One region of the Martelella sp. FLE1502 genome, then DNA from elsewhere that is predicted to be linked to it. Evidence: riboswitches for the same ligand, from Rfam matches in the RefSeq annotation. Region 1 holds a riboswitch; each other region holds the start of a gene.

Region 1 (5,439 bases):
ATCATGGCGAGCGGGAGCGCGAGGGCAACCGTGAACAGCGCGATGATGCCGGCGTCGGCCAGCGCCTTCAGCCGGCCCGCGCCATCCGGGCGGGCGATGGCGGTGTCGGCGCTGGTGCCGGGATCGTCGGCCTTGGGCAGGAAGGCGAGCGCGATCAGCACCAGGCCGGTCAGCGCGATCTGCATGCCGGCAAGGGCGACGGCGCGGGCGGGATTGAAATCGAAGCGCAGCGCCTGATAGATCGCGACCTCGATCGTGGTCGCCGCCGGCCCGCCGCCCAGGATCAGCACCAGCGTGAACGAGGTGGCGCACAGCATGAAGATCAGCCCGGCGACGCCGGCGATCAGCGGCGCAATCACCGGCCATTCGACGAAGCGGAACACCGCGCGGCCGGGCATGGCGAGCATCGCCGCCGATTTGAAATATTCCTGCGGCACCCGCTCCAGCCCCGCCAGAAACAGGCGGGCGGCAAGCGGCAGGTTGAAATAGACATGGGCCAGCAGAATGCCCTGCAGGCCGTAGATCTGGAGCGGGCGGCCGAGGCCCACCAGCGTCAGCAGATCGTTGAATATCCCCTGCCGGCCCCAGATACCGATCAAGCCCAGCGCGCCGATCAGCACCGGCAGGCCGAGCGGCACCGCCATTAGCCGCACGATCCACAGCCGACCCGGAAAATGCGGTCTTCGCGCCAGCGCCAGCGCCACCGGGATGGCCAAGGTCACCGAAATCAGCGTCGACAGCGTGGCCTGCCAGAGCGTGAAGCGCAGGATGCGCCAGACATAGGGTTCCTCGAACACCGCCACCGAAGCCTGCAGCCGCCCGAACCCGGAAAGTGCGATAATGGCGATCGCGATAAAGCCGATCACGCCGGCAAGGGCGATGATGCCATAGCCATAGCTGCGGCGGCGTTCCGAGGAGGACATCAGCATGGCGCAGTCCTCGCGTTCAGGCGCAGGCGGGCAGGTTTGCCCGGCAGCGGCTGGAGGATGAATTTGCAGCCTTTTGCTGGACCCGCCGGCCACTTCGCGCCTCAGGGAGCGGGTCTAGTGCATATGTGGCCCGCGTCTTGCTCCCAATACTCTCTCCCGCTGGCGGGAGAGATGCCCCGAAAGGGGCCGTGAGGGTGGCGCGGCATCTCAAAACGTGAGAGCGTTCGCGGGGATAGACTCCCCCCTCACTGTCGCTGTCGCGACATCTCTCCCCTCCGGGGCGAGAAGATTGGGGGGCTATGCGGAGCGGTTCGCCGCAGTATGCGGGAGGTGAGGCAATGTCACGCACCCGCCGCACAGCCAGCCCACGGCCTCGCCTATAAAGGAGCGGGTCTGTTGCATCGGGGCGCGGCACCTTGCTCCCAATACTCTCTCCCGCTGGCGGGAGAGATGCCCCGAAAGGGGCAGTGAGGGTGGCGCGGCATCTCGTCTCGTGAGGGCGTTCGCGGTGATAGGCTCCCCTCTCACTGTCGCTTTCGCGACATCTCTCCCCTCCGGGGCGAGAAGATTGGGGGGCTATGCGGCGCGGTCGTTTGCTGTGGCGCGGCACCAAGCGAGAGGCAGCCTCGCGCCCTCGCCTCACCGCCGGACCTGTCGCTCTCACCGCGCACTCATGGCGTTCAGCCATTCGTCGATCCATTTCTGGCGGTTTTCGGCGACGATGTCGGGGGGAAATTGCAGGGTCTTTTGCGGCTTCACTGCGTTTTCGAAAGCGGCGGGCAGCGGGTCGCTGGTCGCGGCTGCCGGCATCATCCAGTTATGGGTCGGGATCGCGTCCTGGAAGCCGGGGGTGAGGATGAATTCGAGGAAGGACCTTGCAAGGTCCGGATCATCGGCCATCGTCGTCATGCCGGCGACCTCGATCTGGATGTAGAGCCCGTCCTTGAAATCGATCGCCTTGTAGCGGTCGCTCCCCTCCTCGATCTCGTGATAGGCCGGAGACGTGGTGTAGGACAGCACCATCGGCGCCTCGCCGCTGGTGAACAGGCCGTAAGCCTCCGACCAGCCCGGCGCGACCGTCAGGATCCGGTCGGAGAGTTTTTCCCATTGGGCGGCAGCGTCATCGCCATAGACCGATTTCATCCACAACAGCATTCCGAGGCCCGGCGTCGAGGTGCGCGGGTCCTCGATCACCAGTTTCTGGTCGGCGGGGCCGTTCACCAATTCGTCGAGCGTTGTCGGCGGGTTGTCGATGCTTTGGGTGTCATAAACAATGTCGAACCAGCCGTAATCGAAGGGCACGAAGATATCGTCGGAAAAGCCGCCGGGGATATCAGCGGCCTCAGTCGAGACGCCGGATTGCGCGAAAAAGCCGGTTTCCTTCGCCTCGTGGATGAGGTTGTTGTCGAGACCGAGAACGATATCGGCGGGGCTCGACTGGCCCTCGAGCTTCAGCCGGTTGAGGAGCGCAACGCCGTCCTCGACGCTGACGAATTTCAGCGTGCAATCACAGGTCTTCTCGAAGGCGTCCTTCACCACCGGCCCCGGGCCCCATTCGGCATCGAAGCTTTCATAGGTATAGACGGTGAGAACCTTGTTCTCCTCGGCGCCCGCCGGCAGCGCCGGAAGGGCCGCAAGCGCGAGAATGGCGATGGTCGTGCGATAGGTCATGACGCCTCCTTGTGTTCGGTAACTGAGGGGAAAACGGCGTCCTGCGCGTCTAATCCCTCCGCCGGTGCTAGCCGGATCAGGTTCTTCGGGTTGGCTCAAAGCCTCTCAGCGAAAATCGCACCCCGTTAGAGCTGACCAAACACCTATCGCGGCGCACCCGGCATTTCAAGTGGCGCACGATTTGAAAAATCGGCTCACAAGCATTAGGTAAAAGGCTTGTCCGGCGTGCCGGACGAAAAGTCGGTCGTCATGCGAAGTAAAGCGTGTCGGCTCATCCTTCAGGGGCGAAAGCACTCTGGAAAACCGAAAACGGCGCGGCCGATCTCGGCCAGCGTGCAGTGTTTCAAGGAAGGAGCACACGAGATGACAGAAGCAAAAGCGGGCGATACCGTTCGTATTCACTACACCGGAACCCTCAATGACGGTTCGACCTTCGACAGTTCCGAAGGCCGCCAGCCGCTGGAATTCACCGTGGGCGCGGGCCAGATCATTCCCGGCCTCGATCGCGAGATCGCCGGCATGAATGTTGGCGACAGCCGCGACGTGAAGGTCGATTCCAGCGAAGCCTATGGCCCCCATGACCCGCAGAAGGTGCAGGTCGTGCCGCGCTCCGCCATGCCGCAGGAAGTGGAAGTTGCCCCCGGCATGCAGCTTCAGGCGCGCACGCCCGATGGCCAGACCGTACCGCTGATCGTGACCAAGGTCGAGGAACAGGAAGTCACCGTCGACGCCAATCATCCGCTCGCGGGCCAGGATTTGAATTTTGCCGTCGAACTGGTCGAGATCGTGAAGGCCGCCTGATCAGGGCCTGTCGCGCCGTTTTCGAACTATGTGAAAATATTGCGGCGCGAAGGTGGCACATTGCCATGATTTTGCCATTCTTTGGCTGAATGGCTTTGCTAATAATGGGCTGGTACGCAAATGTGTGTGTCAGCCCTTTTTGATGAGCCATCCCCATGCCGGATTCCCGGAACGTCTATTTTATCGATCGAAAATATTCTTCTTCAGCGATGGAACCGAAACGGGCCTGCCTCGTTTGTGACTCGTCCGCGCCCGTCTGGCGACGGGCGTTCGCGCAACCGCGCCTGCGCGCTTCCGGCGGGCGAAGGGAATGAGTATGCTGCTCTGCACCATTTCATTTTATCTATCCATTTAAAGCCAACGGGATTTACGCATGAAGAGACGAACCTTTCTGGCCCAGACCGCGGTCGGCGTGCTCGCTCTTTCGGGGGTGGGCGGCAAGGCCTTCGCGCAGCAGGCGGTCGAGCCGGGAAAGATGCCGGAAGCCAATGCAACGGTCGAGGCGTCAGCGCCGCCTCCTGACGCGTTCAATTTCGACACGCTTACCGAACAGATGAAGGCCAAGGCCGGGGAGGCTTACGAGGAACCCTCCCAGGAGGTCCCCGAACCGTTCCGGGACCTTCAATATGATGATTACCGCGCTATCCGCTACGATCCCAACAAGGCGATCTGGCGCGACCAGTCCGATTTTCAGCTTCAGGCCTTCGCGCTCGGCTGGCTGTTCAAGACGCCGGTTGATATCTACGAGGTCGCCGACGGCGTTGCGCAGAAACTCGAGTTTACGGGCGATGACTTCATCTACCGCGCGCCGCTCGACGTCGAGCAGTTTCATGGCGTCAAGCTGCCGGGGGTCGCGGGCTTCCGGATCAACTATCCGCTGAACCGCCCGGAAGTTTCCGACGAGCTGATCTCGTTCCTGGGTTCGTCCTATTTCCGCGCGCTCGGCCAGAACAATCTCTATGGCCTTTCAGCGCGCGGCCTTGCGATCAACACCGCGACCAGCCAGGGCGAGGAGTTTCCACGCTTTTCCGCCTTCTACATCATGCGGCCGGGCACGGAGAAGGACAAGATCACCGTTTTCGCCGCACTTGAGGGGCCGAGCGTCACCGGCGCCTACCGTTTCGTGATCACGCCGGGCAAGAACACGCGCATGGATGTCACCGCGCGGCTGTTTTTCCGGAACGATATCGAGCGTCTCGGCGTTGCCCCTATGACTTCCATGTTCCTGTTCGGTCCCGCCAACCATCATGCCTTTGATGATTATCGGGAGCGGGTCCACGACAGCGAGGGTCTCAAGATCGTGCGCGCCGACGGCACGGAGCTTTGGCGCAATCTGCAGAATGCCAAGACGCTCGCCAATTCGTTCTTCGGCGAGACCAATCCACGGGCGTTCGGCCTCTACCAGCGCCATCGCGCGTTCGAGGATTATCAGGACGCCGAGGCCCATTACGAGCGGAGGCCTTCGCTTCTGGTGGAGCCGGCCGGAAACTGGGGCAAGGGCACGATTTCGCTGGTCGAGATCCCGACCGACAAGGAAGTCAACGACAATATCGTTTGCTTCTGGCAGCCGGAAGCGCCCGCCAAGAAAGGCGGATCGGCCGAGTTCGGCTACCGGCTGACCTGGGGCGCGATCGAGGAAGACCAGGCCCGGCTCGCCCGCGTCATCGATATCCGCAGCGGCGAGGGCGGCGTGTCCGGTGTGGCCAATGACAATGACGACGTGCGCAAGCTCGTCGTTGATTTCGCCGGCGGCCCGCTGGATGACATGGCGCCCGGCTCGGAACTGCAGGAGCGCCTGCACATTACCAATGGCGAGGTCGTGCATTCCACGGTCTCGGCGATCAGAGGCCAGGGCGTCTGGCGTCTGGCAATCGATATCAAGCCCGCCGGCGACGCGCCGGTGGAAATTGTCGGGGCGCTGACGGACGGGAGCCGCGACGTGAGTGAAATCTGGTTATATCAGTGGAGAAAAGGCGATGACCAACCAAATTGACGGGTCGGATCAGAACATGGAATTCAGCCGGTTTCTTCCGGCGTC
Region 2 (5,439 bases), on a different contig from region 1:
TTGCCATGACGGGATACCATTCCCGTCATGCGCTTTTCTGTGTCCGCCATTCTGATCCTCGCCGCCATGGCCGTCGCCGGCCCGCTGCCGGCGCTTGCGCAGGGCAATGCCGCGGATGAACAGATTTCCGAAATGCTCGACTCGGTTGTCGAGGCCGATCCGCTGGACAGGCTTTATGATCGGCTGAAACGCACAAGCGATGCCCGGCAGGCGGCGGATCTCGCCCGTCAGATCGACGAATATCTCGATCGCTCCCCGAGCGCCACGGTTTCCCTGCTGATCGAATGGTCGGATGATTCGGAAAATAACGGCCGCACCGCCGCCGCGCTCGATTTCTTGTCGGAGGCGATCGCGCTGAGGCCGGACGAGGCAGCCCCCTACCGCAAGCGCGCGGTGCTCCATTACACCCATGGCGATCTCGAACGCGCCATGGACGATATCCGCACATCGCTGTCCTTGGAGCCGCGCGATTTCGGCGCGCTCGGTCTGATGGCGACGATCCTCGACAGGACCGGACGACAGGAGGCCGCGGTCGCGGTCTGGCGGCGCTATCTCGAATTCTATCCCGCCGACCGCGATGTCGCGGCCTTTGTCGAAAGCACGCTGAACGAGCGGGCGGGCAAGCGGATTTAGCCGATTTCAGAAATGCATGACGTGGCGCAGCACGCGGTAGAGCAGATGCAGTGCAAGCAGCGCGGCGCCGGCGGCCAGGACGAGGTGGGAGAGCGGGCTCAGCAGGCTGCCCTCGATGGTGCCCGCGACGTCGGGATATTGATAAAGCAAGATGCGGATGGTGAGGCCCGCAAGCCCGACCACCACCAGCACAAGGCCGGCAAGTTTCATGATCCGATCTCCTGTCGTGAAGGAATAGAGATCGGTCTTTGGATGGCGGTATCGCCGCAATTGTCGTCACAAAAGACCGAAACAGCGAGGCGGCATGCGCGCCGCCTCTTTCAATTCTTTATAAAGTGCTTTTGTGGCGATTTAAGGCCGGTCTGTTATTCCTGCGACAGTGAGACCGAGATTGTATCAACCGGCGGCGCTTCAGAGATCAGTCCGTTTTCCGCCATGAACGCGCCGAAACGCTCGTACCGTTCGGCATCGGAGGCGGCGGGGCGCTTGGCGAAGCGGACGACGGATTCGGCGAAGGCCTGACGGTTTAGCTCGTCGTCGAGATCGGGATAGGCCTTTGCAAAGCTCTCCCATGCTTCCTCAGGATGGTTGACGATGAAGACTGTCGCCTTTTCCACAGCCTCGAGGAAGCGCGGCAGGCGGTCATCGTCAAGCATGTCGCTGCGGGTCACGTAGATCAGCTCGTCATAGACCGGCACGCCATGCTCTTCCGGAAAGAAGGCCTTGCCCTCGTGGCCGGCGATCCGCATCTGCGGCAGTTCGATATTGCGGAATGAGCCGATGGTCGCGTCGACCTGTCCGGACAGCAGCGACTGGGTCAGCGCGAAATTGACGTTGATGAGGGTTATGTCGTCCTTGGTGAGGCCCGCGTTCTCCAGCATCGTGGCCACCACCGCATCCTCGATGCCGGCCACCGAAAAACCGATCTTCTTGCCCTTCAGGTCGGCGACGGATTTGATCGGTCCGTCTTTCAGCACCGTCAGCGTGTTGAGCGGGGTTGAGACCAGCGTGCCGAAACGGACGATATCGATGCCGGCCTCGTGGTCGAGATAGAGATTGGGCTGGTAGTGAATGCCGATATCGACCTTTCCGGTCGCCACCATGCGCGGCACCATCGACGGGTCGGACGGCGGCACCAGTTCCACATCGAGCCCCTCATCGGCGAAATAGCCGTTCTCCTGGGCTACCACCAGCGGTCCGTGATCGGGGTTCACATACCATTCGAGGATCACGTCGAGTTTGTCGGCGGCGCTCGCCAGCCCGGGGGCCAGGGCAAGAGCGGCGGCGAATGCGAGTTTCTTTAGCATGTCATTCTCCTGTTTATCTGAGCCGGTCGCTCAATCCTCGTGCGACCAGCGGGTGAAGAAGGGAGCGGCGAGATCCACCGCCTTTCGAAACAGCACGGCCTCGAGTGCCAGGATCAGCATGGCGGCGAACACGGTGTCACTCTGCATGCGGGCATTGGCCTGGACCATGAGAAAGCCGAGTCCGCCGGCTGAGCCCACCCATTCGCCCACCACCGCGCCGAGCGGCGCGAGGGGCGCGGCGATCCTGAGGCCGGAAAACAGATGCGGCATCGCCAGCGGCAGACGGATATGGCGCAGCATCTCGAAATGATCCGCGCCATCGAGCAGGCCTGCGGCCACGATCTCCGGATCGGTGCGTCTCAGCCCGTCGGCAAAACTGGAGGCGACGGGGAAGAACACGATGATCGTCGTCATCACCACCTTGGAGGCGATGCCGAAGCCGAACCACAGAACCAGCATCGGCGCGATCACGAAGACGGGAAAGGATTGCAGCACCACCAGAACGGGCCAGATGAAACGGCCGATGCGGGGAAAGGCGGCAATGAAAATCGCCGCCGCCGCGCCGAAGACCGCGCCCATGGCAAAGCCCGCCAGGATTTCCCTGAGCGTCACCAGCGCCTCTTCAAGCAGCATGGCGTGGGCGGTCTGGAACTTCGCCAGCACGGCAAGCGGCGGCGGCAGGATATAGCGCGGCAGGTCGCCGAGATCGATGATCGCCTGCCAAAGCAAAAGCAGTGCAAAGGTGATCGTCAGGAAGGTGAGAACAGCCGAAAGGGTACGCTTCAATCCCGCTCTCCCCGGCAGTACCGGGCAGCGGAGGCGTCAATAGAGGCTGATTTTCTGGGCGTGTCGCTCAAGACCAAACTCCGTTCCTACGCCGGCATAACCCGGATCAGGTTCAAGGGTTCGGCCTTCGGCCATCTCAGTGTCACGGACACACCCCTCGGATGCCCCCTCTATGCCGCGCGCCGGCGCGCCGGTCAAGGGCCCGCCGGCGAAGTCGGGAACGCCGCTAATATAAACGCTAAGGTCCGAAAGGATTTGACAACGGATGCCGTTTTGACTTTCAACTTTTGGTATAAGGCCGTTTGCGGTTTGCAGCGACGGTTCATAAACGGGGTCATAAGAGGGGAAGGCGGCAACCGCCGCCCAAGCGGAGGAAAACCCATGCTCATCGCCATCGTCATTGTGGCAGCGCTGTTCGGCATGCTCTTCGGTTTCGACCAGGGCGTGATTTCCGGCGCCCTGCCGTTCATCAAGCAGGATTTCACGGTTTCGCCCTTCATGGAGGGCGTCATCACCTCGGCCGTGCCGCTCGGCGCGGTGGCGGGCACCGTGCTGGCCATGGTCACCACCGATCGCTACGGGCGTAAGCCGATGCTGATACTGGGCGCGCTGATATTCCTGGTCGGCTCGCTGATTTCCGCGCTCGCCTTCAACCAGTATGTGCTGACGCTCGCCCGCCTGTTGATCGGCGTCGGCATCGGCGCCTCGGCGATGACCGCGCCGATGTTTCTGGCGGAAGTCGCGCCGGCGCGCATTCGCGGCACCATCGTCTCGGCTTTCCAGTTGATGATCACTATCGGCATCATGGTGTCCTACATGTCGGATGCGGCCTTTGGCGGTTCGGGCGACTGGCGCTGGATGATCGGCGTCGGCGTGTTCCCGTCGATCGTGGCGCTGATCGGCATCCTGCTGTCGCCGGAAACGCCGCGCTGGCTGACGCTCAACGCCAATGCCGACAAGGCGCGCGATATCATCGCGAAGCTGCAGCCGGAATCCTCGCCCGCCGAGGTTGACGAGATCATCGCCGAGATCAAGGAAAGCGCAAAGGACGAGGAGGCGACGCCTGCTTGGAGCACGTTCCTGAAGCGCGGCATCCTGCCGGTGACGAGCTTCGCCATGATCGTGTTCGTGCTGCAGCAGCTTTCCGGCATCAACGCGATCATCTATTACGCCCCGGAAATCTTCAAGAATGCCGGCTTTTCCGGCACAACGACCGATCTTCTGGCCACCGTCGGCATCGGCGTCGTCAATGTCGCGCTGACCGTCGTCGCGATGTATCTGGTGGAAAGCATGGGCCGTCGCAAGCTGTTGATCCTCGGCTTCATCGGAACCGCGGCGTCGATGGCGCTGGTGACCGTGGCGACGATGATGGATGTCGCGGCAACCCCCTATCTTGCCATGATCGGCATTTTCGCCTTCATCGCCTTCTTCGCCGTCAGTCTCGGCCCGTTGCCCTGGCTCTATATGGCGGAGCTGTTTCCGCTGCGGCTCAGGTCGCGCGGCATGGCGCTCGCCTCGGTCGCCAACTGGTTCTTCAACTTCCTGGTGGCGCTGGTGTTTCCGGATCTGCTGGCGGGCATCGGCATCGTCGGAACCTTCGGGATATTCACCTTTTTCTGCGTCGTCGGCATCGTCTACGCGATCGCCGCAGCACCCGAGACCAAGGGCATCACGCTGGAGGAAATCGAGGCGCGCACCGTCGGCGCGTGAGGGCGGCAGCGCCACCCCTCCAAAGGAAGCGATCCTCGCCCTGGCCTTCGCTGAGGGCGAGGCGAAACGGAGGTGACGCACCCGGCATGGCCAGACTGGCGCTTACCGCCAGTCGGAATAGGAATGTTTTCCGCCCCGGTAATCCGTGACCTCGTATTCGCTCTCTCCGGTTTGCTCCAGATAGGAAGGGCCGATCGGCGCCTTGCCTTGGCCGCCCGGAATATCGAGCACATAGGTCGGCAGGCAGAGCCCCGAGATACTGCCCTGCAGCGCCCGCATCAGCGCCTGGCCGCGCGCGATCGGCACGGCGAAATGGGCAACGCCCTTGGCCTTGTCGAGATGGTGCAGGTAATACGGCTTGACCCGGTTGGCGAGCAGCGTCCTGAACAGGGTCGCCAGCGTTTCGGCGTCGTCATTGATGCTCTTCAGCAGGACGGTCTGGGCGAACAGCGGAATGCCGCCATCAGCAAGGCGGGCGAGAACGGTCTTCACCGCCTCGGTCAGCTCGCGCGGATGATTGACGTGGATGACGATATTGACCGTCTTGCGGGCCTGCTTCAGCGCCGCGACAAGGTCGTCGGTGATGCGCTCCGGCGTGACCAGAGGGGCGCGGGTGTGGATGCGGATCACGGCGACATGGTCGATTTCGCCAAGCGCCTTCATCAGTTCGGAAAGCCGGCGGTCGGACAGAACCAGCGGATCGCCGCCCGACAGGATCACCTCCCAGATGTCGTCATGCGTGCGGATATAGTCGAGCGCCGCGGCAAGCTCGTCCCGGTCAAGCGCGGCCTCCGGCTCACCCACGGTTTCACGGCGGAAGCAGAAGCGGCAATAGACCTGGCAGGCATGGGTCGGCTTCAAGAGCACCCGGTCGGGGTAGCGGTGGGTGACGCCCTTTGCCCGCTCGAACGCCCCGTCGCCGATCGGGTCCTCCATCTCGTCGTCATAGGCTTCAAGCTCGCGGCGATCCGGCACGAACTGGCGCGCCAGCGGATCGTCGGCG
Region 3 (5,439 bases), on a different contig from region 1:
GACCCGGGACGCGCATGGCGTTTACGCCAAAGTCGGCTTCCATGCGCTGAACCATCCCGAATGGTACATGCAGCGTTTCGGCGATGGCGGCTCACGCCGGTAGGGCGCCCGCAGCGAAAAGGAGACCGTGACGGCGCCGGCGGAACGCAAGCGTGAGCGGAGCCCGCAAGGCACCGTCTGACGATAGGTTTCGACAGTCTCGTCTGCCCCGCTCACGCCTCCTCCTCGCTTTCGAGCGGAACATAAAGCGCCCCGCCCTCGCGGAATTTCTCCGCCATCTTCGCCATGCCCTCCTTCTGGGCCTCGGCGCGGATGTCATGGGAGATACGCATCGAGCAGAATTTCGGCCCGCACATCGAACAGAAATGCGCGACCTTGTGCGCCTCCTTCGGCAAGGTCTCGTCATGCATGGACCGCGCGGTTTCCGGATCGAGCGAGAGGTTGAACTGGTCCTCCCAGCGGAACTCGAAGCGCGCACGCGACAGCGCGTCGTCGCGGATGCGCGCCGCCGGATGCCCCTTGGCGAGATCGGCGGCATGGGCGGCGATCTTGTAGGTGATCACCCCGGTCTTCACATCGTCGCGGTCGGGCAAGCCGAGATGTTCCTTCGGCGTCACATAGCAGAGCATCGCCGTGCCGAACCAGCCGATCATCGCCGCGCCGATACCGGAGGTGATGTGGTCGTAACCCGGCGCGATATCGGTGGTCAGCGGCCCGAGCGTGTAGAACGGCGCCTCGCCGCAGGTCTCAAGCTGCTTGTCCATGTTCGCCTTGATCTTGTGCATCGGCACATGGCCGGGCCCCTCGATCATCACCTGGCAATCCTTCGCCCAGGCAATCTGCGTCAGTTCGCCCAGCGTTTCCAGTTCGGCAAACTGCGCCTCGTCATTGGCATCGGCAATAGAGCCGGGCCGCAACCCATCGCCGAGCGAGAACGACACGTCATAAGCGCGGGCAATATCGCAGATCTCGTCGAAATGCTCGTAGAGAAAGCTCTCGCGGTGGTGGTGCAGGCACCATTTGGCCATGATCGAGCCGCCGCGCGAAACGATGCCGGTCACCCGGCCCACCGTCATCGGGATCATATGCAGCCTGACGCCGGCATGGATGGTGAAGTAATCTACCCCCTGTTCGGCCTGCTCGATCAGCGTGTCGCGGAAGACTTCCCAGCTTAAGTCTTCAGCAATACCGCCGACCTTTTCCAGCGCCTGATAGAGCGGCACCGTGCCGATCGGCACCGGCGAATTGCGGATGATCCAGTCGCGGATATTGTGAATGTTGCGGCCGGTGGACAGGTCCATCACCGTATCGGCGCCCCAGCGCGTGGCCCAGACCATCTTTTCCACTTCCTCGGCCATGGAGGAGGTCACGGCGGAATTGCCGATATTGGCGTTGATCTTCACCAGAAAATTCCGCCCGATCACCATCGGCTCGGCCTCGGGATGGTTGATGTTGGCGGGGATGATCGCCCTGCCCTTCGCAATTTCATCGCGGACGAATTCGGGCGTGATGAAATCGGGGATTTCGGCGCCGAAACTCTCGCCGTCACGCGCCAAAGCCTCTTTCGCGGCCCGGCGGCCGAGATTTTCCCGGATCGCGACGAACTCCATTTCGGGCGTCACGATCCCGGCGCGGGCATAGGCCATCTGGGTTACGGCCTTGCCTTCCGTGGCGCGGCGCGGCTGATGGCGCACGGGAAACTCCGGCACCAGCCGCTTGCCCTCGGCAAAGCCGTTATCCTCGGGCTTCACATGGCGGCCGTCATAGGCCTGCGTGTCGCCGCGCGCGGTAATCCAGTCTTCGCGCAGGCGCGGCAGACCGCCCTCGATGGTAAAGGCGGCATCCGGATCGGTATAGGGGCCGGAACTGTCATAGACGGTGACGGGCGGTTCGCCGGCGCTCGGGTGAACATCGATCTCGCGCATCGGCACGCGGATACCGGCGTGCAGCACGCCCTTGTGCCAGACGCGACGAGATGCCGGCAGCGGGCCTTTGGTAACGGTCGGAGATAAGTCTTGCATCGGTCGGAGCCTCCATAGCTCTTGGCGTTGGAGACCCAGTTCGACGTTGAATGGAGGAGGCCGCGCATACTGCGCCTGAAAGGAACAGCGGGCTTTATCCCGCGCAGCCGATGCACCATCCCTACGCCAGTGTGAACTGGATCAGGTTCATCGGGTCACTGCGCTGCGAAAGCCAGCAGTATCTCAGCCCCTTGTCGGGACCCCCCGGGTGAGCGCGCCAAAGTTGCGCCGGATGTGTGAGCTTGTCAACGCCTTCCGCGAACAACGACATAAATCCACGCGCGCCAGGCCGGCAGGTTTTATCGCCCAGATGCCACATTGGGCCCTACGATCGATACCTTTTTGGCCACCTTCTTGCGGGCGCATGGCGGCGCTCAGTCAGGAAGCGTCGATTGCGCCCTTCCCCTTTCCATGATCGGAAAGCCTCAGATAGAGCACGCTGACGGCCGGGACGACGGCGAGGGTGAAGAACGAGCCGACAAGGATGCCGAAGCCGAGCGCGACCGCTGTCGGAATCAGGAACTGGGCCTGCAGGCTGGTTTCCAGAATGAGCGGCGTGACGCCAAGGAACGTCGTCACCGTCGTCAGGATGATCGGCCTCAGGCGCTCCACCATGGCATCAACCACCGGCCTGGAACTGCCGCTTTCGGCGCACTCGAAAGTGCGAATGACCAGAAGCAGGGCGTTGTTCAGAAGAATGCCCATCAGTCCGATGAGGCCGAACATCGACAGGAGCGTCAGTTCAAGCCCCAGCGCCCAGTGCCCGAGTATGGTGCCGACGAGACCGAAGGGCAGAACCGTCAGCAGGATCAGCGGGCGCGTATAGGAACCAAAAGCCAGCGTCAGAAGGGCGTAAATTCCCAAAAGCGCGAGGACAGCATTGCGCAGCAGCGCCGGCGCGAAGCGGCTCTGCTCCTCCTGCTCGCCGCCCAGCGTGATTTCGAGACCCGGATAATCCCGGCGCAGTTGTGGCACGGTTTCCGTCATCAATTGATCCGTCACTTCACTGCCGGTGGTCGAGCCGCCCGTGACATCGGCGGTGACCGTGGTCACGCGACTGCCGTCGATCCTTGTGATCGTCGATGGCGCCGGCTGGAAGGCGAGGTCGGCCACCGTGCCGATCGGAACCAGCCCGCCCTCGGCCGGCAGCCGCAGGTCCTGAAGATCGGCGATGGTTGCGCGGTCCGATGCCGGCAGGCGCACGCGCACCTCCACCTCTTCGCGGTTGCGTTGGAACTCCGTGGCCACCGCGCCGAACAGCGCGTTGCGAAGCCCGCGCGCCACCGAGCTCAGTTCAACGCCAAGCGCCTGGCCCTGATCGAAAAGCGTGGCGACGACTTCTTCGGAGGATGAGCCCCGGCTGTCCCTGACGGCGGTGACGCCGGCTTTTTCAACGAGCGCGCTCCTGATCCGGTCGACCGCGGCTGCGCGCGCCTCCGGCGTTCCGGCGGCAATATTGAGGACGATATCGGCGCCGATGCCGACCTCACTGGTGGAAAAACTCAGCGAGCGCGCGCCGGCGATCTCGCCCGCCTCGGCGCGCCAGAGATCGACCAGTTCGCCTGCGGAAAAGTCGCGGGTCTCGGCATCGGCGATCTTGACCTCGACGCGCGCCGTGCTGGCGGCTGTACTTTCCGTCCCGCCCGGCGGACCGCCGGAAACAGAGGGTACGCCGATCAGGATGGCGCTTGCCTGGCGAATATCGCTCGCATCCTCTCCGGTCTGCTCGGCCAGTTGGCCGGCCGCCCGGTCCATCGCCGCTGCCAGCTGTTCGGCTTGCGCGCGCGTGGCCGCCACGGATGTGCCATCGCTCATCTGCAGTTCGGCGGAGACGAAATTTCCTTCGATGTCGGGAAAGAACACGAAACGGACGAAACCGAGCGTCAGCGGCGCCAGCGAGGCAAGCAGCAGGCCGAGGCAGAGCACCAGCGTCGGGCCTGGATGACGGTCGACCGTTTCGGCGACCCGGCGAAAACGGGTATCGGCAAAGCTGTCGATCCGCCCGCCGACCTGCCGGCGCAGCGGATCGGCCAGACGTCTTGGCGAAAACCGGCGCGGCTCGCCGGAGCGCAGATGGGAGAGATGCGTGGGAAGCACGAAGAAGCTCTCGACCAGCGACAGACCGAGAACCATGATGACCACGGCGGCCACCGGCGCGAGGAAGGAGCCGGAAAGGCCCGGAATGAACAGAAGCGGCACGAAGGCGAGGACGGTTGTCGCCACCGAAAAGAAAACCGGCCGCGCCATTCGGAGCGTTCCGTCGATGGCCGCCTCCGGGCCGGATTTGCCGGACTGCCGCTCGGTATAGATGGCTTCGCCGACCACGATGGCGTCATCGACCACGATGCCAAGCGAGAGGATGAAGGCAAACAGTGAAAGCTGGCTGATGCTGACGCCGAACAAGGCCATCAGCGCGAAGGTGCCGATGAAGGACACGGCGATGCCGACCGACACCCAGGCTGCGATGCGGATATCGAGCGCCAGCGTCAGGATGACCAGGATCAGCGCCGCGCCGATGATGCCGTTCTTGACCAGGAGGTCGATCCGGCCCTGAAGCGACGTTGCCTGATTGCGCCACTCGGTGAGCGTCACGGTTTCCGGCAGGCGCGGTTCGAGCTCGTTTTCGAGATAATCCTGCGTCAGGCTGACGATGTTGAGCAGCGGTTCGCTTCCGGCACGGAAAACATTGACGAAGACGGCAGGCTTGCCGTCGATCTCGGCCAGAACGGGGTCTTCGGCAAGCCCGTCGGAAATTTCAGCGAAATCGTCAAGCCGCACCTGCGCGCCGGCCGGCGAGGAAAACATCACGATCTCCCCGATCGCCGCCCCGGTATCGCGTTCGCCGGCGGTGCGCACCGAAACGCGGTCCTCCGGCCCGTCAAGCGTTCCGGCGGAATAGTCGGCGGTCGCATTGCCGATGCGCTCGGCGAGCGCGCCGAGCGTCGTGCCATAGGCGAGAAGCTGCGCCTGCGGCACCTCGACCGAAATACGATCCTCCGGCGCGCCGCTGATCCTCACCTGCGATATGCCATCGATGGCCTGAAGGTCCTCGCGCGCGGAAACGGCGATCGCCTTCAGCGTATCCGCAGACAGATCTCCGGAAAGGGCGAACTGTATCGCGAGTTCCTCCGGCTCGACCTCGACAATCACCGGTTCTTCGGCGGATTGAGGAAGTGATGTGAGACTTCGGACCTCGGTCTGGATATCGTCCTTCACCGTCTCGGGGTCCGCCCCGCGCGTCAGGTCCGCGATCACCCTTGCCTGTCCTTCGCTCGCCGTGGCGGTGATCTTGCGGATGCCCTCGATGCTGCGGATCGCCGATTCGATCGGCTCGACGACGGAATCAGAAACATCCTGGGCCGTTGCGCCCGGATAGGTGACGGTGATGCTGATGGTTCCGGTCGAAAGGTCGGGAAAG

The links. A riboswitch is a leader RNA that binds a small molecule or an ion and turns the genes downstream of it on or off. The one in region 1 is predicted to bind thiamine pyrophosphate.
Region 2: another riboswitch for thiamine pyrophosphate. It lies ahead of V6767_RS09660 (ABC transporter permease); the one in region 1 lies ahead of thiB (thiamine ABC transporter substrate binding subunit).
Region 3: another riboswitch for thiamine pyrophosphate. It lies ahead of thiC (phosphomethylpyrimidine synthase ThiC); the one in region 1 lies ahead of thiB (thiamine ABC transporter substrate binding subunit).

The regions. Positions count from the first base shown of each region.
Region 1 is NZ_JBAKFQ010000015.1:56,317-61,755, reverse strand. Features, by position in the region: gene thiP (thiamine/thiamine pyrophosphate ABC transporter permease) at 1-929, opposite strand, end outside; gene thiB (thiamine ABC transporter substrate binding subunit) at 1,590-2,600, opposite strand; TPP riboswitch at 2,637-2,735, opposite strand; gene V6767_RS14045 (FKBP-type peptidyl-prolyl cis-trans isomerase) at 2,964-3,401, shown strand; gene V6767_RS14040 (glucan biosynthesis protein) at 3,775-5,394, shown strand; gene V6767_RS14035 (hypothetical protein) at 5,378-5,439, shown strand, end outside.
Region 2 is NZ_JBAKFQ010000009.1:8,267-13,705, reverse strand. Features, by position in the region: gene V6767_RS09675 (hypothetical protein) at 28-633, shown strand; gene V6767_RS09670 (hypothetical protein) at 640-843, opposite strand; gene V6767_RS09665 (ABC transporter substrate-binding protein) at 999-1,940, opposite strand; gene V6767_RS09660 (ABC transporter permease) at 1,971-2,726, opposite strand; TPP riboswitch at 2,793-2,894, opposite strand; gene V6767_RS09655 (sugar porter family MFS transporter) at 3,108-4,436, shown strand; gene V6767_RS09650 (lysine-2,3-aminomutase-like protein) at 4,539-5,439, opposite strand, start outside.
Region 3 is NZ_JBAKFQ010000008.1:116,369-121,807, forward strand. Features, by position in the region: gene V6767_RS09340 (GNAT family N-acetyltransferase) at 1-103, shown strand, start outside; gene thiC (phosphomethylpyrimidine synthase ThiC) at 213-2,021, opposite strand; TPP riboswitch at 2,122-2,238, opposite strand; gene V6767_RS09350 (efflux RND transporter permease subunit) at 2,400-5,439, opposite strand, start outside.